Regions from separate parts of the Clostridium sp. CM036 genome, predicted to be linked through region 3. Evidence: predicted binding sites of a transcription regulator. Region 3 holds the regulator's gene; each other region holds the start of a gene.
What was found. The regulator HrcA, encoded in region 3, represses chaperone genes, less so after heat shock. The targets are predictions, from matches to a motif close to TGTTAGCACTCNNNNNNNNNGAGTGCTAACA.
Positions count from the first base shown of each region.

Region 1: a site for HrcA is predicted at 3,276-3,306, ahead of ACWJKE_RS10915 (co-chaperone GroES). Genes of this name have one in related genera too.
Region 2: a site for HrcA is predicted at 3,289-3,319, ahead of htpG (molecular chaperone HtpG). Genes of this name have one in related genera too.

Region 1 covers NZ_CM143652.1:2,313,748-2,319,288, reverse strand. The annotation lists gene gltA (NADPH-dependent glutamate synthase) at 1-56, shown strand, start outside; gene ACWJKE_RS10935 (C-GCAxxG-C-C family (seleno)protein) at 169-591, shown strand; gene ACWJKE_RS10930 (DNA-3-methyladenine glycosylase family protein) at 603-1,484, shown strand; gene ACWJKE_RS10925 (TVP38/TMEM64 family protein) at 1,564-2,277, shown strand; gene ACWJKE_RS10920 (TIGR01906 family membrane protein) at 2,337-3,047, opposite strand; gene ACWJKE_RS10915 (co-chaperone GroES) at 3,340-3,627, shown strand; gene groL (chaperonin GroEL) at 3,706-5,334, shown strand; purine riboswitch at 5,535-5,541, shown strand, end outside.
Region 2 covers NZ_CM143652.1:1,056,605-1,062,145, forward strand. The annotation lists gene ACWJKE_RS05035 (amino acid adenylation domain-containing protein) at 1-184, opposite strand, end outside; gene ACWJKE_RS05040 (IS3 family transposase) at 477-626, shown strand; gene ACWJKE_RS05045 (IS3 family transposase) at 963-1,223, shown strand; gene htpG (molecular chaperone HtpG) at 1,365-3,245, opposite strand; gene ACWJKE_RS05055 (shikimate kinase) at 3,587-4,096, opposite strand; gene aroE (shikimate dehydrogenase) at 4,100-4,924, opposite strand; gene pheA (prephenate dehydratase) at 4,965-5,541, opposite strand, start outside.
Region 3 covers NZ_CM143652.1:235,215-240,755, forward strand. The annotation lists gene lepA (translation elongation factor 4) at 1-194, shown strand, start outside; gene hemW (radical SAM family heme chaperone HemW) at 216-1,337, shown strand; gene hrcA (heat-inducible transcriptional repressor HrcA) at 1,553-2,599, shown strand; gene grpE (nucleotide exchange factor GrpE) at 2,707-3,315, shown strand; gene dnaK (molecular chaperone DnaK) at 3,424-5,280, shown strand.

The DNA.
Region 1 (5,541 bases), 1.8 Mb from region 3:
CTATGGAAGCAGGTAAAAAAGCTGCTAAAGCTATAGATGGAATGTTAACAAAATAATAATTTTTAAATTACAAACTCCATAAACAAAGGTTTATGGAGTTTGTTTTAAAAAAGTGAGGACAGGTAACAACTATTTGGTATAATAATATTGCATAGGAGGAGGTATATTATGTTAATAGATAAAATAAATAAATATTACACTAAGGAATATGATTTAAGTTGTGCTGAGGTGATGATTTACGCTGCTAGTGATGAATATAATATGAAATTAAAAAGCGAAACGTTTAAAACTATGTCATCATTTGGTGGAGGAATGGGTATTGAGAGCATATGCGGAGCAATAACAGGTTCTTTGGCAGTTATAGGTATATTATTTACTAAAGAAAAAGCGCATGAAGGTGATAGAGTTAAAAGACTATGTCAGGAATTCTTCCAAAAATTTGAATCAAAGTTAAGCACGAATAATTGCGCGGCTCTTAAAGCAAAATATAAAAAAGAGGATGGTAGTTGCAAGGTAATGATTGAAACTGCTACTGAAATATTAGATGAAATTGTGATACGCGAATTAAAAGTTAATAATTTAACTCAATGAAAGGAAAAATTATGGATTACAAAAATATTGAATCATTTAATGAAGGCATTATAATAAAAGATGTAGAGAACTTTGAACTAGACCATATATTCGAATGTGGGCAATGCTTTAGATGGGACAAGGAGCCTAATGGCAATTACATAGGGGTAGCATATGGGAAGGTAATAGAAGTAGAAAAAAAGGGGACGCAAGTAAAGATATATAATATAAATGAGGAAGAATTTAATGAGATTTGGTGTGATTATTTTGACCTTAAAAGAAATTACACAGTTATCAAAGAGAAATTTAAGATGGATCCTCTTCTTAAAAGATCTGTTGATTTCGGGTATGGCATTAGATTATTGCAGCAGGAGCCTTTTGAACTTACCATATCATTTATAATTTCTTCAAATAATAGAATCCCAATGATAAAAAGAGCTATAAACAATTTGAGCAAAAAATGGGGAAAACCAATAGAATATAAGGGGAAAACGTACTACACATTTCCAACGCCTGCAGATTTAGAAGAAGCTACTATAGAAGAAATTCAGAGTTGTAGTCTGGGGTTTAGATCTAAATATGTAAAAAACACAGTACATCAGGTATATACTGGTGAAGTGAATTTGGAGCTTATTAAAGCCGCGGAAGATGATATTTGCCATGAAGAACTAAAAAAACTTAGTGGAATAGGCCCAAAAGTGGCGGATTGTATTATGTTATTTTCTATGCAAAAATATTCTGCTTTCCCAGTGGATGTGTGGGTTAAGAGGGCGATGCAATTTTTTTATTTAGCACCAGATGTCTCTCTACCTAAAATAAGGACCTTCGCTAGAGACAAATTTGAAAACTTAGCAGGTTTTGCACAACAGTATTTGTTTTATTATGCAAGAGAAAATAATATTAAAATAGAATAAATTAAGCAAAGCAAGTAATACTATATAAAACTATGAGTTACTATTGAAATAAATACAAGAGTGAAGAGGATGAAAAACAATGAAAAGAATGTGGAATAGTATTAGAATGAAGGTATCAGGATATAAACAATATATATTACTATCAGCAGTTTTGCTAGCTTTCGCATACATAGGATATGAATATTATTTCAAGTATTCATATATATTGAGAAATCCGAATATATTAAAAGAAGTTATTCTTTCTTATGGAAATTTCAGTGTTTTAATTTTCATTCTTATGCAGGTTTTACAAGTAGTAGTTTTTTTTATTCCAGGAGAATTTATACAAATTGCTGGAGGATATATTTTCGGTGCATTTTTAGGCGGTATAATATCTTTAATGGGTATTACTTTAGGAGGTATAATAGTATATCTTATTGCTAATAGTTATGGTAGGCCTTTTGTGGAAAAGTTGTTATTAAAAAAGAAAGTGAAATTTTTTAGAAAAATATTAAAAATAGGAAGCAAAAAAAATGTTATATTCATTTTTTTTTTAATCCCAGGAATACCTAAAGATGCTCTAATATACATATGTGGAGTATCTGATGTTTCTTTTAAAGATTTCTTTATATATTCAACACTCGGTAGAATTCCAGGGATTTTTATTTCTTCTTATTTTGGTCAAAAAATAGATGCATGGGATGTTACAAGTTTAATAACTATAGGCATAACAATGAGTATTATATCAATAGTAGGGATTTTTAAAGGAAATACTATAATAAAAAATGTAATTAAAAAGAAAAAATCTTATTAAAAAGTTACGATAACACATGTTTTATAAAATATTATAAAGAGTATAGCTTTTTATAAATATTATAAAGAGCGTAGCTTTTTATATTGTGATTTATATATACACCTTAATATTATGCTACTTATAGTAATCAAAATAATTATTAATATTGCACAATGGAAGAAAAAATCCTGTGGAAGGATCGTTATTATTGGATCATGTTCAATATCAAATAACCAGTAATCATTTTTAAAGAAAATATGATGAAAAGCTGTGAAGCTTTTATCGAAATTAATTAAAAAGGGTATAAGTAATATTATAGGTACGATAATAAGAAAAATTGAACTAGTTAACAAGTATCTTATTGTTTTGTGTCTCTTATTTATGATTATACCTATAATACTTATTAATATGGAGAAAAATAGCATTACCTTAAGAGTATCAAATATTATTTTAACTTCCTTAAAATGAATTTTACCATTATTGGATGAAGGTAGCGTTGGAAGAGTGAATTCTTCAATTTTATTTTGAGTTAAATATGTGATTACATAGTCATAATTAGTCTTTAGTTCCTTTTTATTTAAATTAGAAGATTCTTCAATTTTTAAAACATCAATATCCATATAGTATAATGGTTTAAAAAGCAAAGTAAGATTTATGCTTAAAATTATAAAAGAAAAAGTAAAACTTAAGATAAAAAACGTTTTGAATGAAAATTTAATAAGCGTTTTTACATTTCTGAAAATGGAGTCTCTAAAAAAATAGTTATTAAACCATTTATATAGACTATTCATAAAATCACCTCTATTAGTGATTTTAACAATAAATCAAAATATATTCAATGATAATAAAAATGTGCTAAAATTATAATTTCATTAAAAAGTAAGTAAACAAGAGAAAAACTATATAATGCAGTGATAACTAAACATAATATAGTTTAGTTGCGTATAAATGGTATAATATATGGAATAGGTGAAGTTGATATTATACTGATTATTAATTAAAATATTAGGTATAGAACTCATTAGCACTCAGATGTGATGAGTGCTAACAAAAACAACAAAAATATATAAGGAGGGGTTTAAAATGAATATTAGACCACTTAGTGATAGAGTGTTAATTAAAAGATTAGAGGCGGAAGAAACTACAAAAAGTGGAATACTTCTTGCAGGAGCTTCAAAGGAAAAACCACAAGAGGCTGAAGTAGTTTCAGTAGGACCAGGAAAAGTTGAAGATGGGAAAGTAATTAAAATGGAAGTTAAGGCAGGGGATATAATATTATTCTCTAAATATTCAGGAAGTGAAATAAAATATGATGGTATTGAGTATATCATATTAAAGCAAGATGAACTATTAGCTGTAATTGAAAAATAACATTAACGTAATAATAATTAAATAATAATTGATAGTAAATGATTATTTAATCATTAGCGTCGTATAGGAGGGTTTAAAATGGCTAAAGATATATTGTTTGGAGAAGAAGCGAGAAGAGCTATGCAAAGAGGTGTAGATAAACTTGCAAACACTGTTAAAATAACACTCGGACCTAAAGGAAGAAATGTTATTTTAGATAAAAAGTTTGGATCACCATTAATAACAAATGATGGTGTTACTATAGCTAGGGAAATAGAGCTAGAAGATGCATTTGAAAATATGGGAGCACAACTTGTTAAAGAAGTTGCTACAAAGACAAATGATGTAGCAGGAGATGGAACAACTACAGCTACATTGCTTGCCCAAGCTATAATAAGAGAAGGTTTAAAAAATGTTACAGCTGGTGCCAATCCAATGTTAATAAGAACTGGTATAAAAATGGCTGTAGATAAAGCTGTTGAAGAAATTAAAAAATCTTCTAAACCAGTTAATGGTAAGGAAGATATATCGAGAGTTGCTGCTATATCAGCTAGTGATGAAGTAACAGGAGCTCTAATTGCTGATGCTATGGAAAGAGTAGGCAACGAAGGTGTTATAACTGTAGAAGAATCAAAATCTATGGGAACAGAACTTGATGTTGTTGAAGGAATGCAATTTGATAGAGGATATTTAAGTGCATATATGGTTACAGATGCAGAAAAAATGGAAGCGAATCTTGATGAGCCATATATTTTAATAACTGATAAGAAAATTACTAATATACAAGACATACTTCCAATACTTGAGCAAATCGTTCAACAAGGCAAAAAGTTATTAATAATTGCTGAAGATATTGAGGGTGAAGCTTTAAGCACATTAGTTGTTAATAAATTAAGAGGAACTTTTACTTGTGTAGCTGTTAAAGCACCAGGTTTTGGTGACAGAAGAAAAGAAATGCTTCAAGATATAGCAATCCTAACTGGAGGAGAAGTTATATGCGAAGAATTAGGAAGAGAACTAAAAGATGTTACTGTTGACATGCTTGGAAAAGCAGAAAGTGTTAAAATATCTAAAGAAAACACTACTATAGTAAATGGCAAGGGTGAAAAAGATACAATACATGATAGAGTTTCCCAAATTAAAAAGCAAATTGAAGAAACTACATCAGATTTTGATAGAGAAAAATTACAAGAAAGACTTGCTAAACTTGCAGGCGGAGTAGCTGTAATAAAAGTTGGAGCTGCTACTGAAACTGAATTAAAAGAAAAGAAACTCCGAATAGAAGATGCTCTTGCAGCTACAAAAGCAGCAGTTGAAGAGGGAATAGTTCCTGGTGGTGGAACAGTTTATATTAATGCTATTTCTGAGATTGCAAAATTATCATCAGATACACCAGATGTTCAAGTGGGTATTAACATAATTAAAAGAGCATTAGAAGAACCATTAAGACAAATAGCTACAAATGCTGGCGCTGAAGCTTCAGTTATAATAGAAAAAGTAAGAGAAAGCGCTGGAGAAAATGGATATGATGCTTTACGTGGAGAAATGGTAAACATGATAAAAGCTGGGATTGTTGATCCAACAAAAGTTGTAAGATCAGCACTTCAAAACGCAGCATCTGTTGCAGCAACATTCTTAACAACTGAAGTTGCAGTTGCAGATATTCCAGAAAAGAATTCAGCACCAATGGGTGGCGCACCAGGAATGGGAATGGATGGAATGTACTAAAAATAATTTGAACAATAATTATTATAAATAAAGTATATTCAAATAAAAAATTAACTAGGGTTTTGCCTTAGTTAATTTTTTTTATTTTGTTAAGCCTTATAATTATGTTTCTAGTATGTTCGCGAACTAGTTCATGAACATACTAGAAATATTCATTGACAAATGCTTAAACATTAACTATCATTATTGTAATAACAAATTCAAAGA
Region 2 (5,541 bases), 820 kb from region 3:
CAATTAGCTTTTGTACCGATTTTTGAAACATTTGGTATTCGATAGGACCATTAATATTTGCATAACCACCAATATTATATATTGGTTTATCTTTATATAAGCATTGTTCAACCCATACATCTTTTTGATATAAACTTAACGGATAAATTTGTATTTCTTCTTCATTTAATTGTTTTTTTACCATTTTTATACCACCTATTCTTCTTATTCAGTGATTAACCACTCCTTCTATGAACTACAATATGCTGCTTGCTCATTGCACTCCATACTAAATAATAGTTTTGTAAGACATGTTAATTCTCTTTCATACATAGGGCATTACTTTATAATAATCATTTTACACAGATGTACAAATAGTGTAAACTCTATTACCATGAAATACATATTTTAGACCATAAGTCGTTATATAATTTAAATTTGTTAGCTTTGAGATAAAAAAATGTATTCACGATATATTATTCAACTTAAAATATCACATGATTTTTCAGGCGGTAGCCTGCTATTCTAAAAGCGTAAAAAATGAAATTAAGGACTATGCGAACTATTATAATAAAGATAGATATCAATGGACTCTAAAAAAGCCCCTATGGATTTCTTTAGGCATTGTGGATTTGACATATCTATAATAGAAAAGCGAAACCCAGTCAATACGCTGGCTCGCTGGAGAAAAATCTATGATCATTTGGGGGAAGCTGGATTAATAAATGAACGAATCACAAACGTATAAGAAGGCTTATGAAAAAATATAGTTTAATTACTAAGGTAGGAAGGGCAAAGACTTATGCTAAGATGTTAAAAGCAAACCATGAACATAAAACACTATCAAACCTATTAAAACGAGAATTTAAACAATATCAGATTGAGTATAGTGTTAAAAACGCTTAATAGGTTAGAATGTAACCTTAATTTGGAAGATAATTCAGATACAATTATACACCCTGATCAAGGATTTCATTATACAAATGCATTTTCAATCTCGTGTTAAAGAATTAGGACTGACACAATCAAAGTCTAGAAAAGGTAATTGTTTACATAATGCTCCTATGGAATCATTTTTCGGGCATATGAAAGACGAGATGGAATATAAACAAGCTATGTCATTCGGTGAGTTAGTAGAAATAGTTGATAATTATATGAGTTACTATAATAATGACAGATACCAGTGGGGATTAAATAAAATGAGCCCTGCTCAATACAGGACTCACTTTTTAGTGCTAACATAGGTCATTTTTTTTAAACTGTCTAGTTTATGGGTTATATTTCACAATACAGAAACCATCTTCCAAATATAGCATATGCTTTTTTTATATATTTGTAACGCTTTTGCAAAGCTCTCTTAAATTTTTATTGAAAGCGTATTTTTCTTATATCATTACTTTACATATATTGTTTGTGAATTCTACCGGATCGTTAATCGGTAATCCTTCAATAAGTAGCGCCTGATTATATAATATATTAGTATATAAATCTAACTTAACTTTATCTTTTTCGAAAGATTCCTTAAGTACTTTAAACATATCATTATTTATATTTATTTCTAAAACCTTATCTGCTTTTATGTTTTCATTGTTAGGCATAGAATTTAATGTTTTTTCCATTTCTATTGTAAGGTCACCATCATTTGATAAACATACTGGGTAGTTCTTAAGTCTTTTTGATGCCCTAACATCCTTAACTCTACCTGTTAAAACACTTTTCATATGTTCAAATAATTCTTTATTGTCTTTTTCATCAGTGCTAGAAGGATTTTCTTTTTCATCTACTTCTATACCTAAGTCACCACTTGATACAGATTTAAATTCCTTTTCTTTGTACTTCATTATCATTTTCACAGCGAATTCGTCTACCTCATCCGTGAAATATAAAATTTCGAATCCCTTATCTGATACCATTTCAATTTGTGGTAATTTTTCAATTCGCGCGTTTGATTCTCCTGAAGCATAATAAATATATTTTTGATCCTCTGGCATTCTAGAAACATATTCATCTAAAGTAACATTCTTTTTCTCCTTTGATGAATAAAACAACAATAAATCTTGCAAAACATCTTTGTTACTTCCAAAATCGCTATAAATACCATACTTCAATTGTCTTCCAAATGCTTCATAAAATTCTTCATATTTTTCTCTTTCATTTTTAAGTAAACTATCTAACTCATTTTTAATTTTAGTTTTAATGTTTTTAGCTATAAGTTTAAGTTGTCTATCATGTTGCAGTACTTCTCTAGATATGTTAAGCGACAGATCTTCTGAATCAACTATTCCTTTTACAAAACTAAAATAGTCAGGCAATAAATCTGCACACTTATCCATGATTAAAACACCACTTGAATATAATTCTAAGCCTTTTTCATATTCTTTTGTATAGAAATCATAAGGCGTTTTTTCTGGAATATATAAAATTGAATTATAACTTATAACACCATCAACACTAATATGGATATGCCTTGCTGGTTTGTCAAATCCATAGTGCTTTTCAGCGTAAAAATTATCATAATCTTCATCAGTAAGTTCGCTTTTATTTTTTCTCCATATAGGAACCATGCTGTTTACAGTCTTTTCCTCAACGAAGTCTTCGTAGTCTGTTTCACTACCTTCTTTAAGTCTTGACTGACTTATATCCATTTTAATTGGATACCTAATGAAATCGGAGTATTTCTTTACAATAGATTTTAGTCCATTTTCATCAAGAAATTCATCAAAGTTATCATCTTCTGTATTCTCTTTTATTTTAAGTATAATTTCTGTTCCAACAGTATCTTTTGCGCAAGGTTCTATGGTATAACCCTCTGCACCATTAGATTCCCATTTATGTGCTTCATCACTACCAAAAACTTTACTTATAACAGTAATATTATCTGCTACCATAAATGCAGAATAAAATCCCACTCCAAATTGTCCAATTATGTCGTACCCATCTTTTATTTCATTTTCTTTTTTGAATGCTAAAGAGCCACTTTTAGCTATAACTCCTAGGTTATCACTAAGTTCAGCTTCTGTCATTCCAATTCCTGTATCAGAAATTTTTATTGTTCTAGTTAACTTATCACTGGCTATTGTAATATAGTAATTACCCTTATCAAAATTCAATGAATCATCCGCTAATGTCTTATAATAAATTTTATCAATAGCATCACTAGCATTAGAGATAAGTTCTCTTAAAAAAATATCCCTATGAGTATATATTGAATTTACCATCATATCCAGAATTCTCTTAGACTCCGTTTTAAACTGCTTTTTTTCCAATTAAAATTTCCCCTTTCGTACCAAATCTTCTTATTTTTTATTTTGTTAGCACTCTATGTTATCGAGTGCTAACGCTAGTTATAAACTACACCTTTTTTTATAATTTGTCAACGTACATAATATATTTTTCTTCCATCTCAAACATTTATTAACTTACTCTCTCCATTTTAAATATAGATAATTTGTTGTTTTGAATTTAATCTTATATATATATTACTTTATTTGAATTCATTTCACAATAATAATTTCCATATTACTCAATGCTAAATGATAAAATACTTGTTTACAATTATTTTTCAACGATACTGTTTAATAATCAACAGCTTTTTTTCTGTGTTAAGTTATTTAATTAACGACATCTCATTTATATATATTTCTATGATATTATTCACTACATCGTAAATATCACTAGTATTCATAACCTCATAGTCACAATATTGTTTGTACAAGTGACCTCTCTCCTCAAACAATCTATAAAGCTTAGATGGATCTTTTGCTAGTAAGGGGCGGGTCTCAACATCTATATCCGCTACTATATTTTCAATAGGACGGTTTATGTAAATTATAATACCATTTTTCTTTAAATTTAAAATATTTTCATGTTTTTTAATCACTCCACCGCCAGTTGAAATAATTACTCGATTTTTTTTAGATAATTTCTCAACTACTTTAGATTCTATGTCTCTAAATCCAGCCTCACCATTTTTAAACATTTCAGTAATCGTAAGATTTGTACTAGCTTCAATATATGCATCTATGTCTATAAATGCCATTTCTATCTTTTCTGCGATTATTTCTCCAATGACACTTTTACCACAACCGGGCATCCCAATTAAAACTATATTTTTCATCTTTTAATTTTCTACTCCCTTTTCTAGTTCATCATAAATTTCATCAATTATTATCTTTGGGATCTTAATATCATTCCAGATTTCCTGAGCAGCAATTGCCTGGCCAACTAGCATATAAAGACCATTAACTGCTTTTAAACCCGTCTCCTTCGCATACTTTAAAAATAGGGTTTCCTTAGGATTGTAGATCATATCTACAGCGGCGCCAAATTTACCAATATGTTTCTTTTCAATTGGAGAATTGTCCAAATTAGGATACATTCCAAGTGGTGTACAGTTTACCACTATATCTGACTCTTTAAGCCCTTGAATTTCATTATAAGAAATCAATTTACAACCATTAAATTTGCTGTTTTCCTTAATCCTTGAGATATCTCTTGTAACTACAGTAATTTCAGTTATTCCCTTATTTAATAAATATTGAACCACAGTAACTGCTACTCCACCGTTTCCAAGTATTGTTGCTTTTTTATTTTTCACTTCAATATCATACTTATTGAAAAGCATTCCAATTCCAAAGTAATCTGTGTTGTATCCAATAGTTTTGTTTTCCTCAAACTTTAGGGTGTTTACAGATCCTATCGCTTTTGCTTCTATGCTAACCTCATCAAGTAATTCCATAACCTTAATTTTATAAGGAATAGTTACATTAATACCTCTTGGTTTAATAACATTAAATCCGGCCATTGCTGCTTTCAGATCTTTGCTTTTAAATTCGAAGAGATGATAATAACCCTTCATATTCAATTTATTAAATACCATTGAATGTATTTGCGGCGAAACACTATGTGATAGTTTTTCTCCAAGTAAACCATATAACCCTGACATAACTCACCCTCATTTCTTAAGTAAAACTTACTAATATCATTTATTCATTGTCAATCATTTCACTTTTATAATTGCCCAATATTTTAAAATAACGGCTATTCTTTTTAATTAACTTAATTGAAGATATAATTTTATCTTCATCTATGTTTCCGTGGAAATCTATGTAAAAGAAATATTCCCATGGCTTATCCTTTATTGGTCTAGATTCAATTTTCAAAAGGTTTATACCATTTTCTTCAAAATGCTTTAAAACATGATAGAGCGAACCTGCCTTGTGGGTAGTAGATAAAACTAAGCTTGTTTTATTGTTTCCGCTAGTTGACTCCAACTCTTTACCAATAACAACAAACCTAGTCATATTTGTTGCATTTGAATTTACATTTTTCTGCAAAATCTCAAGGTTGTATATTTCCGCTGCCTTAGCGCTAGCTATGGCTGCCAAGGTTTTGTCCTGTCTATCTTTAACTAACTGCGCACTTTTTGCAGTGCTGTTATAGGGAACTAACTTCCACTGCTTGTAGCCTTTTAAAAATTCCATACTTTGCTCTAATCCCTGTGGATGAGAGTAAACCTCTTTGATATCATCTAGTGTTGATCCTCTAATTCCCATTAAGTTT
Region 3 (5,541 bases):
TAAACTCAAAGATAATAGCAAGAGAAACTGTAAAGGCACTTAGAAAAGATGTTTTAGCTAAATGTTATGGTGGAGATATCTCAAGAAAGAAAAAATTATTATCGAAACAAAAAGAAGGTAAAAAGAGAATGAGACAAGTGGGAAGTGTAGAAGTTCCACAAGAAGCATTTATGGCTATACTTAAAGTAGATTAGGAATAAAGTGAGGCTTAAACTATGAAGAATGTTGCGTTGTATATACATATTCCTTTTTGCAAGCAGAAGTGTTTATATTGTGATTTTCCGTCATTTGCTGGTAAAGAGGAGTGTATGCTTGATTATGCCGCAGCTCTAGCAAAAGAAATAAATAGTATAAGAGATAAAAAAATAAAAACTATATTTATAGGTGGGGGAACTCCCACCTATTTATCTTTAGCGGGCTGGGAAATGATAGGGAAAAGTATTGATAGATTGGATATGTGTGACGATTTAGAGTTTACAGTGGAAGGAAACCCCGGAACATTTACAGGGGAAATATTAAACTTTTTAAAAAAAATAGGAGTAAATAGGATCAGCATTGGACTTCAAGCCTTTCAAGATTCTTTGCTTAAAAAGCTGGGTAGAATCCATACTATTGAAGATTTTAAACAAAGCTTTCAAATGGCTAGAAATCTAGGTTTTGATAATATCAATGTAGATTTAATGTTTGGACTTCCGTCTCAAACGCTTAAGCAGTGGATAGAGACTTTAGAGAATGTAACTAACCTTAATCCAGAACACTTATCTTGCTATAGTCTAATAGTGGAAGAGGGAACGGCTTTTTATAAAGGGCTTGAAGAAGGCACATTAAAGCTTCCGGATGAGGAAATAGAACGAACTATGTACGCACAGACAATAGAATATTTAAGAGGAAAAGGGTATATACAATATGAAATTTCAAATTTTGCAAAAATCAATAAGTCATGTAGACACAATTTAGTATATTGGGAAATGGGCGAATATATAGGATGCGGCGCTTCCTCTCATTCATATAGGGATGGGTTTAGGTATAGAAATGAAGAAAATATAGAAAAATATATTAAGAAAATAAATGTTGATTGTTGTGCAATAGTGGAAAAAATAAAGAATTCATTTAAAGATGATATGGAAGAGTTTATGTTTATGGGTCTTAGAAAGAATGTAGGCATAAGCAAAAGTGAATTTAGGAAAAGATTTGACAAAGATATAGATAGTGTTTATAGGGAAGTAATAAATAAATATGTAAGTAATGGATTCATGGAGGAAAATGATAACAATATTTTTTTAACTTATGAAGGTATTGAAATATCGAATGTGATTATGGCAGAATTTCTTCTATAAATGCATTGCCATAAATTTTTGTCTAAAGATATTAATATTATAGCACCACGAAAATCAAAGGAAAGCGTAGTATACTTAATTTAAATCGATATAATCAACATATAGTGGCTAAATTAAAAAATTAAGGTTATTGACAAATACATTAGCAAATGATATTTTTAATACATACTCGTTAGCACTCAACTGTAGTGAGTGCTAATAAAAGAGGTGATATTATGGAAATGGATGAAAGAAAAATTAAAATACTTCAGGCTATAATTACAGATTATATAAATAATGGTGAGCCTGTTGGATCCAGAACCATAGCTAAAAAGTACGATTTAGGTATTAGTCCAGCTACTATAAGAAATGAAATGTCAGACCTCGAAGAGCTGGGATATATAGAACAGTTGCATACATCATCTGGTAGAAAACCATCAGATAAGGGTTATAGATTATATGTTGATAGACTTATGGAACTTACGAAATTATCCAATGAGGAAGAATATATGATCAAAAATCACCTTATTAATGCTGCTTTATATGAGGTTGATAAAATCGTTAAGCAAGCAACACAAATGCTTTCTCTTCTTACAAATCTTACATCTATAGTTAAGGCACCATCTGTTCAAAAGAGCTGTATAAAATATATTCAGCTAATGAATCTAGATGCTGAGAGTATTTTGTTTGTAATTATTACAGACAGTGGTATCATCAAAAATAATGTTATTAAGATTAGAAAACCTATTGGTAGTGATAGCATTGCAAAACTTAACAATATGCTTAATTTTAGATTGAGAAAGCTTACAATTGAGCAAATAAATTTAGAAGTTATTAATAATTTAAAAAGAGATTTAGCATTTTATCAAGAAATTTTTGATGGAATTATTCCAGCTCTATATGATAGTTTGTCTGGTGTTGAGACTTCAGAAGTATATATTCAGGGTGCTGCAAATATATTTAACTACCCAGAATATAACAATATTACTAAAGCTCGTGAGTTCTTAGTTTTAGTAGACAATAAAGAGAGTATAAATAGTTTACTAGGAGTAGGGGACATTACAGGTAATATTACAATTAAAATTGGTGAAGAAAATTTTGTTGAATGTGCTCGCGAATGCAGCATTATAACAGCTGTTTATAGCGCGTCCGGAATACCGCTCGGATCTATTGGAGTTATAGGACCAACAAGAATACCTTATGGAAAAGTTATATCTGTACTAACTGGGATAGTTAAAGAATTAAATGATAATATAGCTCAAATTTATGATGACCATAGATAAATTTTAAAATTAAAAGATTTACTTTGAGCCAGAAATGGAGGGATGATTTAGTGAATACAAATAATCAGGAAATTTTAAAAGAAGATTTAAAAGAAGAAAACACATCAATACCTAATAATGGGGCTTCAAGCTCAGTTGATGAAGCTGGCGAAAGTCAAAGCACTATGGAAGAGACAGAGGGTTCTATAGAGGAAACTGCAGAAGAAGCTGAAATAGTAGAAGAAGTTGAAGAACTTTTAGAAAGTGAAAAAGATATGAAAAAAAATAAGAAAAAATTAGAAGAAGAAAACATTAAATTACAGAGTGAGCTAGATGATTTTAAAGACAAATATTTAAGGACATCTGCTGAATATGAGAACTTTAGAAAAAGAACAGTAAAAGAGAAACATGGTATATACACAGATGCTTGCGCCGATGTTTTAAAAGAGGTTTTGCCAGTACTTGATAACTTAGAAAGAGCACTTTCTGTTGAAGGAACTGGGGAAGATCTAAGAGTCGGTGTGGATATGACAGTAAGACAATTTAATGATGCCTTTACTAAATTAGGGGTAGAAGAATTAGTCTCAGAAGGTGAATTTGACCCAAATCTTCATAATGCAGTAATGCATGTTGAAGATGAACAATATGGAACTAATGAAATAGTAGAAGTATTCCAAAAAGGTTATAAAAAAGATAACAAGGTATTAAGGCATAGTATGGTTAAAGTTGCAAATTAAAGATTTGTATTATAAAAAAAATATTATAAAAAAATATTATAATAAAATATAAGAATTATAACAATTATAATTGTTATGGTCTAAAAGGAATATGAGGAGGAAATAATAATGGGAAAAATTATAGGAATAGATTTAGGTACAACAAACTCATGTGTAGCAGTTATGGAGGGTGGAGAACCCGTAGTAATTTCTAATTCAGAGGGTGCAAGAACTACACCATCTGTAGTTTCATTCCAAGCTAATGGAGAAAGATTAGTAGGTCAAGTAGCAAAGAGGCAAGCAATTACAAACCCAGACAAAACAATAATGTCAATTAAAAGAGAAATGGGTTCCAATCATAAAGTAGATATTGATGGAAAATCACATACACCACAAGAAATTTCGGCGTATATTTTACAAAAAATAAAAGCTGATGCTGAGGCTTATTTAGGAGAAACAGTTACAGAAGCTGTAATAACTGTACCTGCTTATTTCAATGATAGCCAAAGACAAGCAACAAAAGACGCAGGAAAAATAGCTGGACTTGAAGTTAAAAGAATAATAAATGAGCCAACAGCGGCAGCTCTAGCTTATGGTTTAGATAAAATGGATGTTAACCAAAAAATATTAGTATATGATTTAGGTGGCGGTACATTTGATGTATCTATATTAGAACTTGGTGATGGTTTATTCGAAGTAAAATCAACTAATGGTAACACTAAACTTGGTGGAGATGACTTTGACGAAAAGGTTATGAATCACATAGCCGACACTTTTAAAGCGGATAATGGAATAGATTTAAGAAATGATAAAATGGCACTTCAAAGATTAAAAGAAGCTGCTGAAAAAGCTAAAATTGAATTATCATCATCAATGCAAACAAATGTTAATCTACCATTTATTACTGCAGATGCAACAGGTCCAAAGCATATAGATATAAATTTAACAAGAGCTAAGTTTAATGAGTTAACTCACGATTTAGTAAATGCTACAATAGAACCAATGAAAAAAGCACTTGCAGATGCAGGGTTATCACTTAATGAAATAGATAAAATTGTACTTGTAGGTGGTTCAACAAGAACACCAGCAGTTCAAGAAGCGGTTAAAAACTTTACTGGAAAAGATCCTTCAAAGGGAGTAAACCCAGATGAATGTGTAGCACTCGGTGCAGCAGTTCAAGCGGGAGTATTAAGTGGGGAAGTTAAAGATGTTTTACTTCTTGACGTAACTCCATTAACACTAGGAATTGAAACTCTAGGTGGAATAGCTACTCCTTTAATTGAAAGAAATACTACAATCCCAGCTAAAAAGAGTCAAGTATTCTCAACAGCTGCAGATGGTCAAACATCAGTTGAAATTAATATTGTTCAAGGTGAGAGACAAATGGCTGCAGGTAACAAGACTTTAGGAAGAGTTACTCTTTCAGGAATTGCTGCAGCACCAAGAGGAATTCCACAAATAGAGGTTACTTTTGATATAGATGCTAACGGTATAGTTAATGTATCAGCTAAAGATAAAGGAACAGGAAAAGAAGCTAAGATAACAATTACAGCATCAACTAATTTAAGTGATGATGAAATTGATAAAGCAGTAAAAGAAGCAGAAAAATTTGCAGAAGAAGACAAAACTAGAAAAGAAGAAATTGAAGTTAAGAACAATGCAGAACAGTTAGTATACCAAACTGAAAAAAGCTTAACTGAGCTTGGAGAAAAAGTAACAGAAGATGATAAAAAAGATATTGATGCTAAATTAGAAGCTCTTAAAAAAGTTAAAGACGGAGAAGATATAGAAGCTATTAAGAAATCTACTGAAGAATTAACTGAGGCTTTCTATGCAGTAACTACAAAAATATATCAAGCAGAAGCAGAAAAAGAGCAAGGAGCAAACCCAGGCGAAACTAACGCAGATGGAAATGATCATAAAGATGACAATGTAGTGGATGCTGACTTTAAAGTAGAAGAAGATGAAAAAAAAGAAGATAAATAATTAGTAAAATCAATTTAAAATAAGGGATGGGTAACTACCCTTCCCTTATTTTAATGACATTTCAGGAGGAAAGACTCCCACTTATATAAGTGGGAGTTAAATACCTTAACAAGAATAAAACTTAAGTGGGAGTAAAAATATCCCTATGAAGTCATTGATATGCAGCTCCGCAGGATATGATTTAATGTACACAGCTCCGCAGGAGATGAGTTATGTAAAGAAATATTAGCAATATGCATAGAAAAACTATATAATAGTGAT